One region of the Oceanimonas sp. CAM02 genome, then DNA from elsewhere that is predicted to be linked to it. Evidence: predicted binding sites of a transcription regulator. Region 1 holds the regulator's gene; the other holds the start of a gene.

Region 1 (3,107 bases):
TGCAGAAAAGCTACAAAGGCCGCAAGGTAGTGGCAGATGTCAGCCTGACGGTAAATACGGGCCAGATAGTGGGATTGCTCGGCCCCAACGGTGCCGGCAAAACCACTTCCTTTTACATGATTGTAGGCCTGGTGCAGCGGGATGCAGGCAGCATCACCATAGACGACAATGACATCAGCCATGAGCCTATGCATGTGCGGGCCCGCGCCGGCATTGGCTATCTGCCTCAGGAAGCGTCCATTTTTCGCCGCCTGAGCGTGGCCGATAACCTGATGGCCGTACTGCAGACCCGCAAGGATCTGAACGCCGACGGCCGTAACGAAAAAATGGAACAGCTGCTGGAAGAGTTCAATATTGTCCATATTCGTGACAGTCTCGGTATGAGTCTGTCCGGTGGTGAACGCCGGCGGGTGGAAATTGCCCGGGCACTGGCGGCAGATCCGCGCTTTATTCTGCTTGATGAACCTTTTGCCGGCGTTGATCCCATCTCTGTGCTTGATATTAAGAAAATTATATTACATCTGAAAGATCGAGGCCTGGGCGTACTGATCACCGATCACAATGTGCGTGAGACGCTGGATGTATGTGAAAAGGCCTATATTGTCAGCCACGGGCACCGTATTGCTGCTGGCACACCAGCTGAAATCCTGGCCAATGAGCAGGTCAAGAAAGTCTATCTTGGTGAACAATTCAGCCTCTGAAGGCACCGCTTCGCGCGGTTGATATGGAAGGACGTTAGCATACATGAAGCCGACTCTTCAGTTACGCCTTGGCCAGCAACTGACCATGACCCCTCAGCTGCAACAGGCCATTCGTCTGCTGCAGCTGTCCAGCCTTGAGCTGCAGCAGGAAATTCAGCAGGCACTGGACAGTAATCCGCTGCTGGAGCAGGAGGAGCCGGACAGTATCAGGGTTGAGGATAATCGCAACGAGGAGCAAATTGCCGCAGACAGCGCCATGGAACGTAATCAGCTTTCTGAAGAGCTGCCCATGGACACCAGCTGGGAGGAAGTTTATACCGCCTCTCCGGTCAGTGGTGGTGCCGGTCTGCCGGAAGGGCTGGAAGATAATGTCTATCAGGGAGAAACCACCGAAACGCTGCAGGATTACCTGATCTGGCAAATGAACCTGACTCCCTTCAGTGATACCGATCAGGCCATTGCCCTTGCGATTATCGATGCCGTGGACGATGCAGGCTATCTCACCGCCGATATTGACGAACTGTTAGCTGCAGCCTCGGCCGACGAGCTGGGCATTGAAGCCGACGAAGTAGAAGCCGTGCTCAAACGCATTCAGCATTTCGATCCCATCGGCGTAGCTGCCCGCAGCGTGCAGGAATGCCTGTGTATTCAGCTCGACCAGTTTCCCGCCAGCACCCCCTGGCTGGCAGAAGCCCGGTTGCTGCTGGAACAGCACATGGATCTGCTGGGTAACCGCGACTACCGTACTCTGCAGCGCAAGACCAGGCTGAAAGAAGACGAGCTGAGAGAAGTTCTGAATCTGATCCAGCAGCTTGAACCCCGCCCCGGCAGCAGCATTATTCAGGGCAGCTCCGAATATGTTATTCCGGATGTGGTGGTCACCAAACGCAACGGTGCCTGGGTCGTGGAACTCAACCCGGAGGCCATGCCCAAGGTACGCCTGAATCAGACCTATGCCGCACTTGCCGACAAGCCCCGCAATAGTGAAGACGGCCAGTTTATTCGTAATCATCTGCAGGATGCCAAGTGGTTCCTTAAAAGTCTCGACAGCCGAAATGAGACGCTGCTCAAGGTTGCCAATTGTATTGTTGAACAACAACAGGCATTCTTTGAGTATGGAGAAGAGGCCATGAAGCCCATGGTGCTGAACCATGTGGCCGAGGCAGTAGAGATGCATGAGTCCACCATCTCACGCGTGACCACACAAAAGTTTCTGCACTCGCCCCGGGGCGTGTTTGAGCTTAAGTATTTCTTCTCCAGTCATGTGGGCACCGACGATGGTGGTGAATGTTCATCCACGGCAATTCGTGCTCTGATCAAAAAGCTGGTCGGAGCAGAAAACCCGGCCAAGCCGCTGAGTGACAGTAAGATTGCTCAGTTGCTGGCCGAGCAGGGGATTAAGGTGGCCAGGCGTACCATCGCCAAGTACAGGGAGTCACTGGCCATCCCCCCTTCCAATCAGCGTAAACGCCTGGTTTAAAGGCAACGACAGAAGGAAGACGTTATGCAAATTAACCTGACCGGACACCATGTAGAAATCACAGATGCACTGCGTGACTATGTTAATAGCAAGTTTACCCGGCTGGAGCGCCACTTCGACCACATTACCAATGTGCACGTCATCCTTAATGTAGAAAAAATGCAGCAAATTGCCGAAGCCAAACTGCACGTCAGTGGTGGTGAGCTGTTTGCCAACGCCCAGCATGAAAATATGTATGCCGCCATCGACGGACTCATTGACAAGCTGGATCGTCAGATCATCAAACACAAAGAGAAGCTCAAGCAAAAGTAACCATGGAAGTCGCCGACATACTAAGCAGGGACTGCACGCGCAGTGCAGTTCCCTGCACGAGCAAGAAGCGTGCTCTGGAAATTATCAGCGAGCTGGCTGCCGAACATTTGAATATCGGCAGCCAGCCGCTTTTTGACTGTTTGCTGGCCCGTGAAAAGATGGGCACTACCGGCATCGGTAATGGCATTGCCATACCTCATGGTCGTATTGGCAATGACAACAAGGCGACCGCGGTACTGCTGACTTTTGCCGAACCGGTAGAATTTGATGCCATCGACAATCAGCCGGTTGGTCTGGTGTTTGCGCTGCTGGTGCCGGAGCAGGAATGTAAACAACATCTGAAAACGCTGTCCTTAATTGCTGAAAAGCTCAGCAACAAACAGATTTGCCGGCAGCTGCGTCAGGCCGGCAGTGACGAAGAGCTTTATCAAATCATGATTTCTGCCTGAAGGAGCCTATATGCAGCTGGTGATTGTGAGTGGTCGTTCCGGGTCCGGTAAAACCGTCGCCCTGCGGGTGCTTGAAGATCTGGGTCACTACTGCGTCGATAACCTGCCGGTTGAGTTACTGCCTGAGCTGGTCCGCCTGCGCCAGAACCGGCCCGGCGCGGTTGC
Region 2 (3,107 bases), on a different contig from region 1:
TGCTGGGCACTGAGTTTAAACCCAGGGTTGATGCATTGCGTGCATTAATGACCACTTGTCAGGAGCGCAACGACGTTGCCGGACAGGTGCTGGAGCAGTCCCTTGCCGGCACTCGCCAGCTGGCCAATATTCTCAGCCGGCTGCACGAGCGCCAGAGCATGACCTATGATCAAAAAGGTCACACCAAGGGCATTAATAAAGGCTCCGGCTTCAAAGTTTAAACTGCAGAGCGAAGCATCAGTGCGGTTGCACTCCACCGACACGCTTCGGTGAAGGCCACTCACTAAAAATACCTGCTGCGAACATACTAAATGTTCGGTCAGGCTTTTTACTTCGTCACGGCGAGCAAGCTCGCCCCATGTACGCTCGAAAATGCCATCCATGGCATTTTATGGTCGGCTACGGCAATCCCCACTGCTGCTTTGGGCTTGGGCAGAGTTGTCTGTTTACTGTCTGTCAGCGCCCGCCCCGGCGCAGTTTTTCATACAACGCCAGATCCAGCTCCAGCTCGGTCACATACATGTCGCCGTCCGGGTAGCTGTTTACCACTCTGGCACCGCGCACCACGCCCCGGCTGGCACTGTTTACCGGTCCGTCCTGTAATACGTTACTGTTCATTTCACTGGAGCTGGAGATCATCACACCGCTCAGCTGCTCACTCAGTTCACGATAGGCATCCAGCCGCGACGCCCGCATGGCATGCAGCAGTTTCTGCTGATAATCCGCCGGCCGCTGTAAACTGATAGGGGCATAACCCACGGCATAAATATGGTTTCTGGCCGGTGTGGCACCACTGCCCTGCCCCACACAACCGCCAAGAAACACCAGGGTCAACAGGGTTATCAGCTTATTTCGCATAACGTCTCCGTATATGGTCAGGCACCTGCGGGCCGCGGGTGTCGAGCATGGCGGCCACCAGATAGCTCGGAATAAACTGCTGTGCACTGGCTACCACAGCATGATCCGCCATGGTGATCAGCCGAGCATTCACTAGCCTGCCTCCCTGCGTCTCGCTGATGGTGCCATGCAGAAGATACTGGGCACCAATTTTACCACTGAGCTGCCGATAATCCCGGCTGGTGCTGATATCACCTTCAGGAGTAATGCGAATAAACGGCAGAGCCTTAAAATCGACAACCTTAAGGCCGTACTGATTAAGCTGAAACATCATGGTTTCTGACAGCAGACGACCAAACTCGTCCTGAGTAGTGTAATCCTCCTGACTGACAAAACCGCTCACTGCAATGCCTGCCTGCCGGTTCATCTGGTGAGCCGATGATACCAGCCGGTAGGCCAGTGCTGACATATGCTGCTGCAGCTGAGTTTGCCCGCCCACCAGTGAAGGACCGGCTTCCGGCAAATATACACTGCGGGCACCGGCGCTCATGCGCATGGGAATACCGTCCTGGGTATGCCGCGGAGCGCGGGCCGGTGCCGGCGTGGAGCCCAGGGGTTGATGGCTGACATAATGGGCCGCATGATCATGAGGCAGGTAATGATGCCGGCTGTCAAACCTGGGCTCACCGCTACAGGCCGATAACCCCAGCACAGTGACCAGAATAAGGGCTCTTGTCATTAACAGGCTCCGTGGTTTAAAAACTGAGTTCAGGAAACTAATCGAGTATCGGCCAAAAACAGCATAACTTTACCCGGCAAGAATATTGCATAAACCTTGCCATCTTCTTGCTGAGTGTTCGATGTTTAATTGACGCTCTTTACTTTTACACAGGATACCGCCGTGCTCAAAAATGTCTTTGCCTCATTGTTGCTGCTGTCTCCCTTTTTTACTCATGCCGACTGGTATCAGGCCGAGGGCTCAGCACCGCTCAGTCTGGGCACAGAGACAGCGCGTCAGCAGGCACTGGAACAGGCCCTGAGCGATGCCCTGCTACAGTCCGGCGCTTCCCTGAATACCATGCAGTCTGCCACCAATGGTACCTACGGCGGTCAGCAGCTGGATATTTCTGCTCAGGGCGAACTGATGGATTACCTGATTATTGACGAGCGCAAAAAACAGGGCCGGCTGTGGCTGACAGTACGGGCCGATATCTGGCCCGGTGAACGCCGGCAGGAACAATGCGCCGGCCGCTATCGTCCCGGCCTGGCACTGACCGCCATTACCCTGCGTCATCCCGAGCAGGGCAGCACGGGTCAAATTTATGAACTGGGTGCGGCCATCAGCAGCCGGTTATCGTCGATGCTGACACCCGCCGTCAATATTACGTCATCTACCGGTCAGCCACTGGACACGGACACCGCCCTGCCCAGAGACGCCGGGCTGCGTAAAGGCAGTGATATGCTAACATCACGCCGGCAAGCCAGACTGCTGCTGAGCGGCAGCATTGAGGACATCAGTATTGAAGACGGCCACTGGACCAAGTGGACCTTTTCCGACATTCCCCGGGAGTTTCGCATGCGCATTGTGCTGGAAGACAGCCTCACTGGTGATGTGCTGCTGCAACGAGATTATCAGACCCGCTCCAGCTGGGATTATAAAAAGCACGACAAGGTAAATGTGCACCAGCAAAGCTTCTGGCACTCTGCTTATGGTCAGGCGGTTAATCAGCTTTTGCAAAATGTCAGCCGGGATCTGGTCAAGGCTCAGGCCTGTATCAAGGCGGTGGGTAATATTATGCAGCAGTCAGGCGACGGCATTTTAATGGATTTGGGCCGGCGCGAAGGCATTCAGACCGGAGATAAGTTTACTCTGATGCACAGACGGCAACTCACACCGGGCTATTACAGCGAAAGCACCTCCGGAGCCACCTTTGTGGTGCAGCAAAGCCATGCAGGCTACAGCATTCTGGTGCCCGCCGGCCAGGAAGCCAAAATAACACCAGTCACTCCCGGAGACCGACTGGTGCAGCTATGGTAAGCCTGCTTATATAACCGGCAAACGGGCGGCAATATATTGCGCCGCAAAGGGAAATTTGCAATATTGTGCCCGCTTCGTCCCCGTAGTTTAATGGATAAAACAAGCCCCTCCTAAGGGTTAGATGCAGGTTCGATTCCTGCCGGGGACGCCATTCAGTGACGCTTTCCTTTTTGCTACATTGACGACTTCGGTTCAAACTGGGAGTCATTAATGTCTAAATCCGTGCTGATTA

What was found. Region 1 encodes sigma-54, which starts transcription at its own class of promoters, with help from an activator protein. Its sites were predicted from a motif close to TGGCACNGTTTTNGCTT; they were not measured.
Region 2: the regulator sigma-54 is predicted to act here: its motif matches at 1,651-1,667, upstream of R0I78_RS00895 (flagellar assembly protein T N-terminal domain-containing protein).

Annotation. Positions count from the first base shown of each region.
Region 1 is NZ_JAWJBK010000027.1:43,515-46,621, reverse strand. Features, by position in the region: gene lptB (LPS export ABC transporter ATP-binding protein) at 1-701, shown strand, start outside; gene R0I78_RS09075 (RNA polymerase factor sigma-54) at 745-2,181, shown strand; gene hpf (ribosome hibernation promoting factor) at 2,206-2,493, shown strand; gene ptsN (PTS IIA-like nitrogen regulatory protein PtsN) at 2,496-2,942, shown strand; gene rapZ (RNase adapter RapZ) at 2,953-3,107, shown strand, end outside.
Region 2 is NZ_JAWJBK010000004.1:117,993-121,099, reverse strand. Features, by position in the region: gene R0I78_RS00910 (flagella synthesis protein FlgN) at 1-221, shown strand, start outside; gene R0I78_RS00905 (LPP20 family lipoprotein) at 457-858, opposite strand; gene R0I78_RS00900 (FlgO family outer membrane protein) at 848-1,576, opposite strand; gene R0I78_RS00895 (flagellar assembly protein T N-terminal domain-containing protein) at 1,739-2,875, shown strand; tRNA gene R0I78_RS00890 (tRNA-Arg) at 2,952-3,026, shown strand; gene R0I78_RS00885 (SDR family oxidoreductase) at 3,086-3,107, shown strand, end outside.